DNA from 2 places in the Yimella sp. RIT 621 genome. Region 1 is predicted to be linked to the other one. Evidence: riboswitches for the same ligand, from Rfam matches in the RefSeq annotation. Region 1 holds a riboswitch; the other holds the start of a gene.
The links. Region 1 has a riboswitch for S-adenosylmethionine ahead of EU513_RS01640 (bifunctional o-acetylhomoserine/o-acetylserine sulfhydrylase). Riboswitches for the same ligand answer to the same signal wherever they lie in the genome.

Region 1 (8,910 bases):
CAATCGCTCGCTCGGGCGCAGTTTCGAGCACCGTCACACACCGGCCGAATTCGGACGTCCGGGCCTTTGCGACATGGAGTCGAGCTTTCCGCGTTTCGTCGAATCCGAACGCTGGTCGCTGCTGAATCTCGAACCCCCGGACCACACCAGAATTCGCCGGCTGGTGACGAAGGTGTTCACCGCCAAGGCGGTCCGCGAGTTCGAACCGCAGATCGCGCAGTTGGCGGATGTGGCGTTCCGCGGCGCACGCGACACCGGCGACGCGCAGGGCGGAGTCGACGTCATCTCCCGGCTCGCGCAGCCCTTCTCCATCTCGGTCATCTGTGAATTGCTCGGGGTGCCGCAGGAACACGGCCCGAACTTGCTCGACTGGTCCCACGCGATCGTGAAGATGTACGAGATATCTACGACCGAACAGCAGCGCACGGACGCCGAACGGGCAGCGGGGCAGTTCGTCGACTTCGTCCAGGAACTCATCGAGGAACGACGGCGGACGCCGGGTACCGACCTCGTCTCCGAACTCGTCCTCGTCGCCGACGAGGGCGACCGGCTGACCGTCGACGAGATCGTCTGCACGGTCATCGTCCTGCTCAACGCCGGGCACGAAGCCACGGTGAACACCCTCGGCAACGGTCTCAACGCGCTGCTGCAGCGTCCCGACCAATGGGCGAGAATCACCGGCGGCGAGGTCGAGCCGATCGTGGCGGTCGAGGAGATGCTGCGCTTCGACCCGCCCCTGCAGATGTTCGAACGATGGGTGCTCGAACCCGTCGAGCTGGCCGGCCGCAGGTTCGAGACGGGGGAGCGGATCGCGATGCTGTTCGGTTCGGCCAACCGCGACCCGCAGCGCTTTCCCGACGCCGACGTCTTCGATGCGGCCCGCGGCGAGACGACCCACATCGGCTTCGGTGCCGGCGTCCACTTCTGCATCGGGGCCCCGCTGGCCCGCGCCGAACTCACCGCGATGTTGCACCGCATCGCGACCGCTGCGCCGAACCTCGAACTCATGCGGGAGCCGGAGTACCATCCGACGTTCGTGATCCGCGGATTGCAGGAGTTGCAGGTGCGCTTTCTCACACAGCCCGTATCGCGGACCTGAGCCGGCAGCGCGCGACCGCGCTGTCAGAATGGCCCGCGTGAAGGCACTGTTGTTGGAGAGCATCCACCCCCTGGCCGAAGCGTTGCTGCGCGACAGCGGGATCGAGGTCGTCAGCCACGCGGGAGCGATGGACGAGGACGAACTGATCGCCGCACTCGTGGGGGTCGACCTGCTCGGCCTCCGGTCCAAGACCGACGTCACCGCCCGGGTGATCGAATCCGCCGATCAATTGCAGGCCATCGGCGCCTTCTGCATCGGCACCAACCAGATCGACAAGGCGAGTGCCGCCGAGCGCGGGATCGTCGTGTTCAACGCCCCGTTCAGCAACACCCGAAGCGTCGTCGAACTCGCGATCGCCGAGATCATCGTGATGGCCCGCCGCCTCACCGAGAAGGACTCGGCGCTGCACAGCGGTGTGTGGGACAAGAACGCCAAGGGCAGCCACGAGATCCGTGGCCGTCGGATCGGCATCGTCGGCTACGGCAACATCGGCAGCCAATTGTCGGTCGTCGCCGAGATGCTCGGCCTGCAGGTGTACTTCTACGACAGCGAGGACAAACTCGCGCTCGGCAACGCCCGCCGGTGCGACTCGCTGGACGAACTGCTGGAGATCGCCGAGGTCGTCACGCTGCACGTCGACGGACGCGAGGGCAACGCCGGGTTCTTCGGGGCCGAGCAGTTCGCCAAGATGCGTCCGCGTTCGCTGTTCCTGAACCTGTCGCGCGGTTTCGTCGTCGACTACGACGCGCTGCGTGAGCAACTGCTCGCCGGCCACATCGCCGGTGCTTCGGTCGATGTGTTCCCGGTCGAACCCAAGGCGCGCGGCGACCGGTTCGAGTCGCCGTTGCAGGGCATCCCGAATGTCGTGCTCACGCCGCACATCGGCGGATCGACCGAGGAGGCGCAGGAGGACATCGGCCGGTTCGTCGCCGGCAAGCTGCGCGACTTCATGCAGCGGGGAACGACGACGCTCAGCGTCAACCTGCCTGCCCTCACCCTCGAAGGACACCCGGGCGACCGCCGGATCCTGCACTTCCACTCCAACACCCCGGGTGTGCTCGCGACGGTCAACAACGTGCTCGCCCATCACGGCGTGAACATCGAAGGCCAGTTGCTCGGCACCCTGGGCAGCATCGGCTACGTGGTCACCGACGTCCGGGACCTGCCGCAGGCCGCGATCACCGAACTGCAGGAGCTGTCGGAGACCATCCGCCTGCGGGTGATCTGAAGAAAGTCGGGCGTACGGGGAACCGACCGGGCCGCGGGGCAGTCGGAACCACCGGAACCGCAAGGCTTCTGCTCATCGAACAAGGGGACGGCTGGCAGCCCGCTGCGCCGTACCTCGTTAAACTTCGCACTCAGGACCGTCGCGCGGCGCGCCACGGGGGGAACTGAACCACAGGAGGAGAACCACATGAACACCAAGCGTCAGCGTTCGCTCGCCGTTGCGGTCGTGGCCGCGTGCACACTCGGACTCACCGCGTGCCAGGACAGCGCACCGCCGGTGGCCCAGCCGACGAGCAGCACCACCCAGAGTCCGTCGTCCACCGAGAGCTCCAGCTCGTCCTCGCAGAGCCCGTCGTCGACCGAGAGCAGTTCCTCGTCGTCCTCGACCGAGTCGAGCAGCACGAGTTCCTCGAGCAGCGCCGGCGGCGGCGTCAGCCAGAGCTCGGCCGCCGGGCAGTGCAACAACACCAGCAGCTACTACATCGTCAAGGGCTCCGGCACCAAGGTGAAGAAGTACGGGGAGACCCAGTCGGTGACCGGTGACGTGGGTGACGCGACCCTCGACCTGACGATCTCCAAGGGCGAGGCGAAGGACGGCGGCACGGACTACCCGTACGACGACGACACCCAGGCGCTCATCTTCGACGTGAAGTTCAAGCGGACCAGCGCGGACGGCTTCTACGTCGCAACGCCGCTGGCCTTCTCCCTGATCGACGAGAACGGCCGCAACTGCACCCGTGCTTCCAGTTCGTCGAACAACGTCGTGCTGGGCAAGGACATGCTCGACGTCGAGTCGATCAATGACAAGACGACGGAGTACAGCGGCAAGATGGTCTTCGTCGTGCCCAAGAACAAGGACTACAGCAAGTACACGCTGCTGTGGAACAGCGACTACAAGGGTGGCACCGAGGCCGGCTACGGCTGGCAGGGCTGACCAAGCCGTCGATTCACGGAATGATCGGCCCACTCCCGTCGTTCGGGAGTGTGGCCGATCTTTCGTTGTCGATGGGCTCTCGGAGAAGGTGACCGGTTCCACCGGCCGCCGTGGCACAGGAGGCGGCGACCAGCTTGACTGACACCGTGAACAGCACCCCCGATCGGTCGACCGCTGCGTCCAGCGGCCCGATCCTGTCGGCCGGCGACGAGGAACGCCGCGCCGGCCTGCGCCGTATGCGAGCCGTCGCCCTCGGCCTGCTCGTCCTTGCCGCGATCGTCTTCGTGCTGACCCATGGACGTGGCGGCGCGTGGGGTTATGTGAATGCAGCGTCCGAGGCAGCAATGGTCGGCGCGGTCGCCGACTGGTTCGCGGTGACGGCGTTGTTCCGGCATCCGCTGCGACTGCCGATCCCGCACACCGCGATCATCCCCAAACGCAAGGACCAGATCGCGCACAGCCTCGAGGACTTCGTCACCGACAACTTCCTCACCGAGGACAACGTCAACACCCGACTGGCCAGTGCGCAGATTCCCCTGCGGCTGGGCCATTGGCTGCAGGAGCCGGGCAACGCAGGGCGCGTCGTCACCGAAGCGGCCCCCGCGCTCAGCAAGGCCGTGACGTCGATCAAGGACGACGAGGTGCGTCACCTGCTCGACCGGATCCTCCTGCCCCGCCTGGGTCGGGAGCCGGTCGGCCCGCTCACCGGACACCTGCTGCAGGGTGTGGTCGAGGACGGTTCGCACCACGGTCTCGTCGACATCGGCATTCGTGAACTGCACAACTGGGCCGAGCACAACGAGGCGACGATCACCGAGATCCTCGGCCAACGCGCCCCGTGGTGGTCGCCGAAGTGGCTGGACGACACCGTCACCGCGCGCGTGCACCTGGAGATCGTCAAATGGCTCGCCGACGTCCGGGACGACCCGAACCACTCGGCGCGGCAGGCGCTGGACAACCTGCTCGCCACCCTGGCTGATGACCTGCAGAACGACGAAGACACGATCGCGAAGGCCGAGGCCATCAAGGAGCGCTTTCTCGAGCACCCGTCGGTCGGCAATTCACTTGTCTCGCTCTGGGGTTCGGTACGCCGAGCAGTCGTCGAAGCCCTGGGCGACCCCGACGGCGAACTGCGCGCCCGTCTCGCGGTCGCGTTGCACGACCTCGGCGCGCGAGTCGTCCGGGACGACGAACTGCGTGCTTCGCTCGATCGTCGCCTCGCCGAGACCGTCGGGTACGTCGTGCGCACCTACGGGCGTGAACTGTCGACGGTCATCTCCCAGACCATCGACAAGTGGGACGGAAACGAGGCCGCCGAGCGCATCGAGTTGCACGTCGGCCGAGACCTGCAGTTCATCCGGATCAACGGCACCATCGTCGGTGGTCTCGTGGGTCTGCTGATCCACACCCTCAGCCAGCTGCTCTGAAGCCGGTCTTCAGGTCGGCAAGGATGTCGTCGATGTGCTCGATGCCCACGGCCAGGCGCACGAGACCCGGGGTCACGCCTGCGGCGAGGCGGTCCTCGTCCGAGCCCTGGCTGTGCGTCGTCGATGCCGGGTGGATCACCAGCGAACGCACGTCACCGATATTGGCCACGTGCGAATGCAGTTGCAGTGCCTCGACGAACTTCTTGCCGGCTTCGAGGCCGCCGGTGATCTCGAAGGAGATGACTGCACCCGAGCCCTGCGGCGTGTACTTCTGCGCGAGGTCGTGGAAGTCGTTGTCCGGCAACGAGGCCCAGACGACCTTCTCCACCTGGTCGTGACCCTGCAGGAACTGTGCCACCTTGTGCGCATTCTCCAGGTGGCGCTCGATGCGCAGGCTCAGGGTCTCGATGCCCTGGGCGATGAGAAAGGCGTTGAACGGGGAGACTGCCGCGCCGAGGTCACGCAGCAACTGCACGCGCGCCTTGAGGATGAACGCGAGGTTGGCCCCGAGCGGGCTCCCCACGCCGAGATCACGGGCGTAGACCAATCCGTGGTAGCTCTCCTCGGGCGTGTTGTAGTTCGGGAACCTCTCCGGGTCCTTACCGAAGTCGAAGTTGCCCGAGTCGACGATCGCCCCCGCGATCGAGGTGCCGTGGCCGCCGAGGTACTTGGTCGCGGAGTGGACGACGATGTCGGCGCCGTACTCGATGGGACGCAGCACGTAGGGCATCGCGACGGTGTTGTCGACGATCAACGGCACGCCGGCCTCGTGCGCGACGCCGGCAACGCCCTCGATGTCGAGGATCTCCGCCTTCGGGTTCGACACGGACTCTCCGAAGAAGAGCTTGGTGTTCGGACGCACCGCAGTGCGCCACTGGTCGAGATCGCGGGAGTCCTCGACGAACGTGACCTCGATCCCGAACTTCGGCAGCGTGTACTTCAACAGGTTCGCCGTGCCGCCGTACAGCGCCGGGCTGGCGACGATGTGCGAACCCGCCTCGGCGATGTTGAGGATCGCCAGCGTCTCGGCGGCCTGTCCGGAGGCCACGAGCAGAGCGCCGACGCCGCCTTCCAGGCTGGCGATCCGCTGCTCGACGGCGTCCGTCGTCGGGTTCATCAAACGGGTGTAGATGTTGCCGAACTCGCTGAGCGCGAACAGGTTCTTCGCGTGCTCGGTGTCCTTGAACACGTACGACGTGGTCTGGTAGATCGGCAACGCCCGCGCGCCGGTCGTCTCGTCGACGACCTGTCCGGCGTGGATCTGACGGGTCTCGAAGGACCACTCGGCAGCGCTGTCCTGGCCGGGGTTCTGGGTGTCGTTCATCGGCGTCTCCTCCTGCTCGGTGCAGGCGCTCGATCCGCCTGCGGCGGACCGACGTTCGCGTCCGCGCTTGCCGGGCGGCGATCTGCACCGTCCGGCCAGGTCTTCACCCGGGGCACCCCACCGCGGTGGAGGGTTGCCGGCCAGCGAGCCGGGGCTTGTCGCTGACGCTCATGACCTGACGCCAGATTACGTGAGCGGCGTCCGCCGGCTGAAGACAGGTCTCTGTATCCGGACGGTCGCCGATGGTCCGGAAATTCGGTTGCCGCGGACGTCCGATGTTCGACAGCCTGGGAGCAGTCGCGTACCCCGTCCGTGGGAGCGCCCGTTCGAAGGAGGAGCCGATGAGGAACCAGCAGCGGCACGACTGCCGCGTCCAGCATCAGAGCAGACCCTTCCGAGAAACGGAATACCACTCGTGCAGAACGAAACTCGCGCGCCGCAGGGCGCGTTCGCTCCCGACACCCCACTGATCGATCCCTTCGTCCCGGTCGACCTGCCCGACGGGCAGCGATGGTCGACCTGGAGCAGCATCGAACGGCTGCAGCGCGGCCCCGAACCCCGCCCGTCCTGGGTCGTGACCCATGACGAGTCCATCGACACCGAGCTCGGTGTGCTCAAGACCGGCAAGGAAGCCGACGTCTTCGTCATCGAGCGCACCGCCGTCTGCGCGCCCCAATGCAGCACGCTGATGGCGGCCAAGCGCTATCGCGACGCCGAGCATCGATCCTTCCGCCGGCACGCCGGGTATACCGAAGGTCGACGGATCAAGGACACCCGAGAAGCTCGAGCCGTCGCCACCGGGACCGCGTTCGGCAAGCAGGTCGCTGCCGGTGTCTGGGCGCAGGCCGAATGGTCGGCGCTGGTCGACCTGTGGACCAGCGGCGTGCCGGTGCCGTACCCGGTGCAGATCGACGGTCGAGAGATCCTGATGGAGTTGGTCGTCGACGCCGACGGCCGCCCGGCACCCCGCCTGGCTGCCACGCGGCCGACCGCAGAACAACTGGAGGTCTGGTTCGATCAACTGCGTGCTGCACTGATCGTGTTGTGCGGCAAGGGAATCGTGCACGGAGATCTGTCGGCGTACAACATCCTTGTGGCCGAGTCCGGCCTCGTGCTGATCGATCTGCCCCAGATCGTCGACGTGATCGCCAACCCCAACGGGGTCGAGTTCCTGCACCGCGATTGCGTGAACGTCTGCACCTGGTTCTCCTCGAAGGGCCACGCGTGCGACGGCGACGAACTCTTCGCCGAACTGCTCGGGTACGCATTCTGAGGCCTGCGCTGCGCGCGCTGCATAGGCTTGCCGCGTGCTTCGCAGACTCGGCGCCGTGGTCGTGGCCGTGACTTTCACGGTCACGGCGTGCAGTCGTCCGCCGCAGCCGCCGACCTATCCCCAGGAGTCCTGGTCGTCGGTCAGCCCCGCCACCGTGGGAAGCGCCCTGGAGGTGCAGGAGCCGGTCGGCGGGCAGGCGTGCGTCGACCCGCGTCCGTGGACGGGGGCGCAGCACGCGAACACCTGGATGGAAGGGCTGGACAACCTGCCGCAGTGGCGCGCGGCGGACGTCGGAGTCACCGTCCGACTCGGTGACGGACGCACGCTGTGGGTCTTCGGAGACACCGCGCGGGCGGGGGAGTTCCGCCCACGGTTCGTGTCGAGCTCGGCGTTGGTGACCAAGGGGCGGTGCACCTCCCAGTGGGTCGACCCGGCGGGTCCGTTCCTTGCGAACAGTGCGGGCTCGGTGTGCTGGCCATCGTCGATGACGGCCGTTTCTCGCAGCACGTACGACGACGTGCTCGTCGCATGCAGTCGGGTGCGACGCACCTCGGCCGACATCTTCGGGTTCGACTACCTCGGCATGTCGATCGCATCGCTGCGCGTGCCGCACAGCGGCGTCGCGGCCCGTCCGGTCGTCACGCCGGTGACGCCGGATCGAGTGGACCCGACCCAGATCAACTGGGGGAGTGCGCTGCTGGCGGACGACGAGTGGATCTACATCTACGGTTCCCGCCAACGCTCCGGCGGTCCCGGGCCGCGCGAACTGGTGCTGGCGCGTGCCGCCGCGGACACCGTCACGCTCAGGTCGACCTGGCAGTACTGGGACGGTGCCGGCTGGGACGCGCAGGAATCCGCCGTCCGGCCGGTCATCGACTCGGGCAGCGGTGTCTCCCAGGCGTTGAGTGTGCACAAGCGGGGCAACGATTACCTGGCTGTCTCCAAGCTCGGCGGGGACCTGACCGACACCGTCGCGGTCTGGACTGCGAACAGCCCGCAGGGTCCCTGGACGGTCCGGTCGACGACGCACTTCCCCTACGAGCGTGGGCAGGTCGTCAGTTACCAACCACTCGCTCATCCGGAGTTCGACCTGGCGAGCGGCAAGCTGCTGGTGTCGGTCTCGCGCGTCGCAAAATCGGTCGTCGACCTCCTGCAGCGACCCAAGGCCTCGCGTCCGGTGTTTATCGAGGTGCCGATGCCGTGAGTGATCTGGGACAATCGACCGATCCCTCATGACTGAACCCACACCCAACCGCGCGCCGAACAGTTCGCCTGAGCGCCCTCGCTCCGGCCGTCGTCGTCCGCAGCGCAAGGCCGGCGCGGACCGTCGTCCGCGGGGTCTGTCCCCCCAACAGATCGAGCACCGCCGCGCGTCCGTGCCGCAGATCACGTATCCGGACCTGCCGGTCGTCGCCGCCAAGGACGAGATCGCCGAGGCCATCCGTGACCACCAGGTCGTGGTCATCGCGGGTGAGACGGGTTCGGGAAAGACGACCCAGATCCCGAAGATCTGCCTCGAACTCGGCCGCGGGGTCAGCGGCACGATCGGTCACACCCAACCCCGCCGGCTCGCGGCCCGCTCGGTCGCCGAGCGGATCGCCGAGGAACTGGGCACCGAGCTGGGGC
Region 2 (8,910 bases), on a different contig from region 1:
TCGCGAACCTCGAGCTTGTGGGTGAGGAACTGGTCGTAGTTGGTCATCAGCCGGATAGCCTTGCGCATGCCGCTCTGGCCGACCTGCACGACGGCTCCGAGCGTCGAACCGTCGGCCGCGTAGACCGTGTACTCGTTGGTGATCTCGATGACCTTGCGCTTCTGGCTGACAACGAGAGTCTTCTCGGTGAATACGTTACGACCCGCTTCGGCCGGACGATGACCGGCAGGACCGCTCATCTGCCCGCCGAACGACTGGTCGCCGTACCCCTGGGCGATGCTGTCGTTGAACCGGTTGACCGCACCGACGACCCCCTGTTGGCCGGGCTGCTGGACGTAACCCGGCTGCTGGCTCGCACCGGCGGCGTACGGGTCGTGGGGTGCGTTGCCCGGAGCTTGCGCCGGCGGCGGAGTGCCCCAATTCTGGCCAGGCGCAGCCTGATCCGGGGTCTGGGCGTACGGGTCCTGCGCGTTGGGGGCAGCCTGCGCGTACGGGTCGCGGGGTTGTGCCTGGGCGTAAGGGTCGTGAGCCTGCTGGCCGCCCCCCGATGCCGCGTAGGGGTCCGCCGCCGGCGAGGCGCTCGAGTCGTTGCGGTGGCCCGGTAGACGGACCGAACCGGGTGCGGGCGACTCCCCGAAAGCGGGTTGCGACGACTGAGCCGCGGACGACGCATCCGGGTTCGGTTTGGTGAAGTCGGTCCACTCGTTCCCGTCCCAGAAACGCAGTTTGCGCGGGTCCTTGGGGTCCGGCCGCCAGCCCTTGTCAGTCATTGCGTCATCGTCGCACGAGCACCTACGTGCACGGGTGGGTCACACGAAGATCGGGGGAGCATCCGGTGAACCGAACGCCGCCTTCACCAGCCGCCGGTGCAACGGGATGAACGGCAGCCGGGACGCCTCGTCCACATCGACCCACGCGACCTCGGTCACCTCCTCGGACAGCCCCGGCGTACCCGACACCAGCCGAGCCCGGAAGCACACTCCATAGATCTGCGTATGGGCTGACGCGTCACGGGAACGGATCACGATGTCGGGATCGGTGTACACGCCGATCAGCGACTCGACCTCGACCTGGATTCCGGTTTCCTCGTAGGCCTCGCGGATCGCGGCCTCGGCGAACGTCTCGCCCGGATCGATGCCTCCACCGGGAAGACACCACAACGAGTTGTCCTCGCGGCGGGTGACCAGCAGTCGACCGTCCTGCATGACGGCGACCGAGGCGCCGATCTTCGCGCGGGCACCGCGACCGACGCGATCACCGAGCACCAGCGTGGCGCGCGGAACGGCGCGTTCGTAGGTCACCCAGGCGAACCCGTCCTGCGGATCGCGTGATGTTTCGCGCCACTGCTCGGATGTGAGCGTGGGGAAGTAGGTGTCGCCGTCGACCTCGACGTCGATCTCGGTCAGCAGGATGCGATCGGTGAACGGCAGGGCCTGCTCGTAGATCTGAGCTCCGCCGACGATGAACACGTCGTCGTCGCCGACCATCGCGAGCGCGTGGTCGAGGCTGGACGCGGTCTCCACGCCCTCGCCCGACCAGCCGGCCTGTCGGGTGACCACGATCGAACGGCGGCCGGGCAGGACGCCCATCGCGTCGAAGGTCTTGCGCCCCATGATCATCGGGTGACCCATGGTGGTGCGTTTGAAGTACTTCAGGTCATCGGGAAGGTGCCATGGCATGTCGCCGTCGCGGCCGATCACTCCATTGCGCGACCTCGCCGCGATCATGCTGATCGTCATACCGCGATCGGCGCCTTGATGCTCGGGTCGGCGACGTAACCCTCGAGCGAGATGTCGTCCAACTCGAACGCGTCGATCTCTCGGATCTGCGAATTCAACCGCAGGATGGGCAGTTGCTTCGGCCTGCGCGTCAGCTGCTCGCGGGCCTGATCGAGATGGTTCACATATAGGTGGGCATCGCCCAACGTGTGCACGAAGTCGCCGACCCCGAGCCCGGTCACCTGGGCGACCATGTGGGTCAGCAAGGCGTACGAGGCGATGTTGAACGGGACGCCGAGGAAGACGTCCGCCGACCGCTGATACAGCTGACACGACAGCTTGCGTTCGCCGGACTCCTCGGCGGGGGAGACGTAGAACTGGAACATCGTGTGACACGGCGGTAGGGCCATGTCGTCGACCTCGGCGACATTCCACGCGGAGACGATGTGGCGACGAGAGTCGGGGTTGGTGCGGATCGACTCGATCACCTTCGCCAATTGATCGACGTGCTGCCCGGACGGCGTCGGCCAGGACCGCCACTGGTGCCCGTAGACCGGTCCGAGGTCGCCGTTCTCGTCGGCCCACTCGTCCCAGATCGTGATGCGACGCTCCTGCAGCCACTTCACATTGGTGTCGCCGCGCAGGAACCACAACAACTCACCGAAGATCGAGCGCAGGTGCAGCTTCTTGGTGGTGAGCACCGGGAAGCCCTCGTTGAGGTCGAACCGCATCTGGTGACCGAAGACCGAAAGGGTGCCGGTGCCGGTGCGGTCGTCCTTGCGGGCGCCCTCGCGCATGATTCGGTCGAGCAGATCGAGGTATTGCTGCATGACTCGGACGCTATCAGCGGCCTCGGACAGCAACCGACCGCGAGTTGCGCGGGTGTGACCCAGATCACAATAGGCGTCTGTAACGGATTGCGGCCGGTGTCGATGTACCCGGTGATCGCGTTGCCACCCGGACCCCCGAGCGGGTGGCAACGCGATCGCCATTTCCGCCACCGATAGCCTGGGATCCATGACGAGCAACCCCTTCGGACGCATGATCACCGCGATGGTGACCCCGATGAACGACGACGGGTCCATCGACTACGACGGAGTGCAGGCGCTCGCGAAACACCTGGTCGACAACGGCCACGACGGACTGCTGGTCAACGGCACCACCGGTGAGTCGGCGACGACCACGGACGAGGAGAACGTCGCCACCGTCAAGGCCGTCGTCGAAGCGGTCGGTGACCGCGCTCGTATCACCGCCGGCGTCGGCACCAACGACACCGCACACTCCGTCGCAGCAGCAGAGGCCATCGCCGCCGTGGGCGCGCACGCCGTGCTGATCGTCACCCCGTACTACAACAAGCCGACGCAACCCGGCATCATCGAGCACTTCCGAACCGTCTGTGCCGCAACGGGATTGCCCGCCATGGCCTACGACATTCCTGGCCGCACCAGCATGGCGCTCGCGAGCGACACCATCCGTCGTCTGGCGGAGATTCCGGAAATGCGGGCTGTCAAGGACGCGAAGGGCGACCTTTTCGAGGCGTCCAAGCTGATGGCCGAGACCGATCTGCTCTGGTTCTCCGGCGACGACGTGCTCAACCTGGCCTGGTTGGCGATGGGTGCGTCCGGAGTGGTGAGCGTGGTCGGTCACGTGGCGGGCAAGCAGTTCGCGAGAATGATCGCCGCCGTCGGCACGGGCGACCTGGAGACCGCGCGCAGCATCCATACCCAGCTGATCCCGGCGATCGAGGCCCTGATGAACACCAGTCAGGGCGCGATCATGGCCAAGGGTGCGATGAAGGAACTCGGCATCATCGGCAGCGACCACGTGCGCCTGCCGTTGCTGCCCATCACCGACGAACACCGCGACGTGCTGCGTAACGGTCTGACCCAGGCAGGACTTCTGTGAGCCACCCGCACCCCGAACTCGGCGCGCCGCCGCCGCTGCCCAAGAACGGCGTCCGCGTCGTCGCCCTCGGCGGTCTCGGCGAGGTCGGCCGCAACATGACCGTCCTGGAATTCGAAGGACGCCTGCTCGTCGTCGACTGCGGCGTGCTGTTCCCGGACGACCACCCGGGCGTCGACCTGATCCTTCCGGACTTCGACTACCTTCGGAACCGGCTGGACGACATCGAGGCCATCGTGCTCACCCACGGGCACGAGGACCACATCGGAGCCGTCCCGTACCTGCTGCGTCTGAAGCCGGACATCCCGCTGATCGGCTCGACGCTGACGCTTGCGCTCATCGAGGCCAAGCTCAAGGAACACCGCATCACGCCTTACACGATGGCGGTCAAGGAAGGCGGACGGGAGAAGCTCGGTCCGTTCGACTGCGAGTTCGTGGCCGTGAACCACTCGATCCCGGACGCCCTCGCTGTGTTCGTCCGGACGCCCGGCGGCACCCTGCTGATCACCGGCGACTTCAAGATGGACCAGTTGCCGCTCGACGGCCGCATCACCGACCTGCGCGCTTTCGCGCGGCTCGGTGAGGAGGGCGTCGACCTGTTCCTCACCGACTCGACCAACGCCGAGGTGCCGGGCTTCACCACGCCCGAGAAGGACATCACCCCGGCGATCGAGCGGGTCTTCGCAAAGGCCGAGCGGCGCATCATCGTCGCGTGCTTCGCCTCTCACGTGCACCGCGTGCAGCAGATTCTGAACGCCGCCGAGGCGCACGGCCGCAAGGTCGCGATGGTCGGCCGGTCGATGGTGCGCAACATGGGCATCGCCGCCGACCTGGGCTACTTGAAGATCCCGGACGGCATCCTGGTCGACGCGAAGAAGCTCGGTGACCTGCGCGACGACCAGGTGGTGCTCATCTGCACCGGGTCGCAGGGCGAGCCGATGGCGGCGTTGTCGCGGATGGCGAACCGCGACCACCAGATCGACGTCGGTCACGGCGACACCGTCCTGATGGCGAGCTCGCTGATCCCCGGCAACGAGAACGCGATCTACCGGGTGATCAACGGACTGATGCGACTCGGTGCGAACGTGGTGCACAAGGGCAACGCGCTCGTGCACGTCTCCGGTCACGCGAGTGCCGGTGAACTCCTCTACTGCTACAACATCGTCAAGCCCAAGAACGTCATGCCGATCCACGGCGAATGGCGCCACCTGGTGGCCAACGGTGACCTCGCGGTCGCGACCGGCGTGCCCGAGCGCAACGTGCTGCTGGCCGAGGACGGCGTAGTCGTCGACCTCGTCGACGGTCAGGCCTCGATCACCGGTGTCGTGCCGTGTGGATACGTGTACGTCGACGGTTCACTCGTCGGCGCCACCGACGAGACCATGCTGAAGGACCGTCGCATCCTGCGCGACGAGGGCTTCGTCACGATCATCGTCGTGCGCGACTCCTCGACCGGCCAGATCGTCGCCGGCCCCGACATCCGGACGCGTGGCTTCGCCGAGGACACCGACGTCTTCGACAAGGTGGTACCCAAGATCGAGGACGCGCTCGAAGAGGCCCGCCGCAAGGGTGTCAACGACTCCCACCAGCTGCAGCAGGTCATCCGTCGTGCGGTCGGGGGCTTCGTCGGTGGCAAACTGCGCCGCCGGCCGATGATCATCCCGATCGTCATCGACGCCTGACCTGTCCCGCTGGTTGAGCCGTTCGTGAGCCTGCGAGCGACGCGCCGGAACCACCGGGACGAACGGGGCTAGCGAGTCGATGTCACCAGGGCAGCGGCTCGCTCAGATCACGCGGGTCCTGTGGCGCGCTCCATCCCACACCTTCGGTGTGCACGTAATCCATCGCAGGACCGTGCGCGAGGAGCTTGCGAACACCGTTGATCAGGCGGTCGATGTGGTGCGGCTGCGTGGCAAGACCGATGGATGCACGGACGGCGCAGCCGCCGATGACCTGGTCGCAGAGGCGATGAGCGCAGAACTTGCCGTCCCGCACGGCGATGCCGTATTCGTCCGAGAGCACTTGTGAGACCAATGAGCAGTCGTAGCCGTCGACGGTGAACGTCACCACCCCGACGTTAGGACGATCGGAACCCAGTACCGAAACCAGGCGGACGCCATGGATGGACTCCAGGCCGTCACGCAACCGCGTATGGAGGACCTGCTCGTGAGCGGTGATGGCTTCGTGATGCTTGGCCAAGGTCGCGCACGCGGCGGCCAGCGCGATCGCGCCGACTGCGTTCGGGGTGCCGCCCTCGTGGCGGGCGGGGCCGACATTCCATTCGACGGTCCGAGCGGTGACGGTGCGGGTCGCTCCGCCGGCGGGTAGGTACGGCTGGGCGTCGTCCAACCAGTTCGAGCGACCCACCAGTGCGCCGGCGCCGTACGGCGCGTATGCCTTGTGGCCGGAGAGCGCGACCCAGTCGACGCCGAGTTCATCGATGTCGACGCGGTGGTGCGGCGCGAGCTGGGCAGCATCCAGAACGGTGCGCGCACCGAATTCCGCTGCGATGGAGGCTAGTTCGGCGATCGGCCAGATCTCACCGGTGACATTGCAGGCACCGGTGATGACGACGAGCTTGTGGTCGGCCGTGCTGGTCGCGAGTGCACCGGTGAGCAGGTCGAGGGCGTTCTGGGCGCTTGCCGGGATCGGCAGCCGGTGGACGTTGCGTCCCGTCCACGCGAACTGAGCGGCATGGTGGGCCGAGTCCCAGGTGAAGACCTGTGTGCGGCGGGGGAGTGCGTGGGCCAGCAGGCGTAGTGCATCGGTGGTGTTGCGGGTGAAAACGACATGGTCGTGCTCGCGGGCACCGACGAACCTGCCCACCTCGATTCGGGCCTGCTCGAACCACTGAGTCGTCTGTCGGCTGGTGTGGCCGGCACCGCGGTGCACCGACCCGGACACGCGCTGTACGGCGGCGACGGCCGTCTCCACCGAGCGCAGGGCCGGTGCGGTCGCGCCGTGGTCGAAGTTCGCGAAGTCGACGACGGTTCGGTGCACGGTCGGAACCCCGAGTTCGTAATGAGCGGTGAGCGGGATTCCCTGTAGCTGTTCTACCGGCAGCGGCCGGACATTCGCGGGTACGAGGTGAAGCCGGCGGGACTCAACCGCTGGCGGTGCGCAGGTGAGGGTCTTGGTTGCGACGGACATCGGTGCTCCTTCGGTCGTTGGACCGACGAACAGCGGCACCGACCCGAACGGGCGGCGCGGCGGGTACATCGATCCGCGCTTGCCGTAACCCGGTCGGGCTACGGCCCGGTCGTCACCTGGAGCACCCCACCGCGGTGGAGGGTTGCCGCTCAGCAAGCCAGGGCTTGTCGCTGAGTCTCATGACCTGTTCTGGACTATGCCACACGGGGCGGCGTGTGAGCAACCCTCGTCCGAACGTCGCACCGTGTACTGGAACATGCGTACTTCATGGATCCACTGTCGCAACGGTTGACATATTTCGTCCCAGTACAGGCTCAGGTAGGAAGAGCCGACTTGGGCCGCTCCTGAGGAGATCGAACTCGTTGTGTGCCGAGGGTGAGGGGTTTCGAGGAAGGTCGGGAAGACAACAAAATCCACGTTACGCGTGTGCTGCGTGAGATTGATGTGACGGTCGCGTAGCCTCCCGGGGTGGCCACCCGTCAGACCGCATCAAAGTCCACCGCCTCGCGCGGACGTTCGTCGTCCGCGCGTCCGGCGTCCAAGAGCGCTTCCTCCCGGCCCGCTTCCCGTAAATCCACGGGTTCGACAGTCAAAGGCAAGCCGCAGCCGCGCAGCGGCGGACCCTCGCTGCCGATACGCGCCGTCCGCGGCACCTGGATGGGTGTGGCTCACGTCGCCGGCGGCACCGCACGTCGGGTCGGTTCAAGTGCTCGCGATCTCGAACCCGAACTGCGCAGAGACGGAGTCGGATTCACGCTCATCGCCGCAGCGATCATCGTCGCTGCCGTCGAATGGTGGGGCATCGCCGGACTCTTCGGCGACATCGTCCACACCATCACCGCAGGCACGTTCGGTCTGATCTCCCTGGCGCTGCCGGTCGTCCTGCTCGGCCTCGGGGCGCACATCCTGCGCACGCCGAGGGGCCACCACGCCACCAACCGCATCAGCATCGGCCTCGCACTGCTGGCGTTCGCGGTCTGCGGACTCACGAGCATCGCGAAGGGCCTGCCGGACGCGGACCCCCGCGAAGGGCTCGAAACAGCCGGCGGGATGATCGGTTTCCTGGCATCCAGCCCGACGGTTGCCGCTGTCACCACCTGGGGCGCCGTCCCGCTGCTGCTATTGCTCGCGTTCTTCAGCCTGCTGGTGATCACGGCCACCCCGGTGCACCAGATCGGCGACCGTGCGCGACACCTGCTCGACCGGCTGTTCTACGGGCGCATGCTGGAAGAGAACGACGAAGACGGCCCGGTCGACGCCGTCGCGCTCGATCTGCACGGCGAGAACATCGACGGCGGACGCCGCAAGCCGCGCAGTCGCAAGCCGCGTCGCGACGAGAACGGCGACCTGCTCGACGGTGACGAGCCCTACGAGCAAGCAGCGGTCGTCGTCCCCGAGAAGCCCGGGCGCGGCCGTGCGAAGAAGGCCGAACCCGAGGTCTACGACCACGACGAACACGAGTCCGCGGCAAGGCAGCAGGATCCTCCGCAGGACGCACCGACGCCCGCGGGGGAGCAGAAGAACAAGCCGGTCCAGTTGCCGGGTGCACCGCCTGCCAAGCTCGAGGCCCCGCCCACCCAGCCGCTGCCGCAGCGCACCGAACAACTGCTGCTCGCGGGCGACGTGACCTATACGCTCCCCTCCAGCGACCTGCTCGCTGCCGGCCCGCCGCACAAGACTCGTTCGGCTGCCAACGACCGTGTGGTCGACGCTCTCGCCGGGGTGTTCGACCAGTTCGACATCGACGCCCAGGTCACCGGGTTCACCCGTGGCCCGACGGTCACCCGCTACGAGATCGAACTCGGCACCGGCACAAAGGTCGAAAAGGTCACCGCCCTCTCGAAGAACATCGCGTACGCGGTCGCGTCCGCCGACGTCCGGATCCTCAGCCCGATCCCGGGCAAGTCGGCCATCGGTATCGAGATCCCGAACACCGACCGCGAGACGGTCAGCCTCGGTGACGTGCTGCGCAGCAATGCCGCGCGCAGCAACGACCACCCGATGGTCATGGGCGTCGGCAAGGACGTCGAGGGCGGGTACGTCATCGCCAACCTCGCCAAGATGCCGCACATGCTCGTCGCCGGTGCGACCGGTGCCGGTAAGTCCAGCTTCGTGAACTCGATGATCACGTCGATCATGA

Region 2: another riboswitch for S-adenosylmethionine. It lies ahead of EU513_RS05830 (aminotransferase class V-fold PLP-dependent enzyme); the one in region 1 lies ahead of EU513_RS01640 (bifunctional o-acetylhomoserine/o-acetylserine sulfhydrylase).

The regions. Positions count from the first base shown of each region.
Region 1 covers NZ_SEIP01000001.1:326,317-335,226, reverse strand. Annotated here, with positions in the region: gene EU513_RS01660 (cytochrome P450) at 1-1,099, shown strand, start outside; gene serA (phosphoglycerate dehydrogenase) at 1,128-2,327, shown strand; gene EU513_RS01650 (DUF4352 domain-containing protein) at 2,514-3,260, shown strand; gene EU513_RS01645 (DUF445 domain-containing protein) at 3,407-4,687, shown strand; gene EU513_RS01640 (bifunctional o-acetylhomoserine/o-acetylserine sulfhydrylase) at 4,671-6,011, opposite strand; SAM riboswitch class IV at 6,070-6,187, opposite strand; gene EU513_RS01635 (serine protein kinase RIO) at 6,427-7,284, shown strand; gene EU513_RS01630 (DUF4185 domain-containing protein) at 7,319-8,488, shown strand; gene hrpA (ATP-dependent RNA helicase HrpA) at 8,517-8,910, shown strand, end outside.
Region 2 covers NZ_SEIP01000004.1:231,883-240,792, forward strand. Annotated here, with positions in the region: gene EU513_RS05805 (phospholipid scramblase-related protein) at 1-770, opposite strand, end outside; gene EU513_RS05810 (dihydrofolate reductase) at 810-1,739, opposite strand; gene EU513_RS05815 (thymidylate synthase) at 1,736-2,548, opposite strand; gene dapA (4-hydroxy-tetrahydrodipicolinate synthase) at 2,736-3,623, shown strand; gene EU513_RS05825 (ribonuclease J) at 3,620-5,302, shown strand; gene EU513_RS05830 (aminotransferase class V-fold PLP-dependent enzyme) at 5,385-6,770, opposite strand; SAM riboswitch class IV at 6,841-6,955, opposite strand; gene EU513_RS05835 (DNA translocase FtsK) at 7,428-8,910, shown strand, end outside.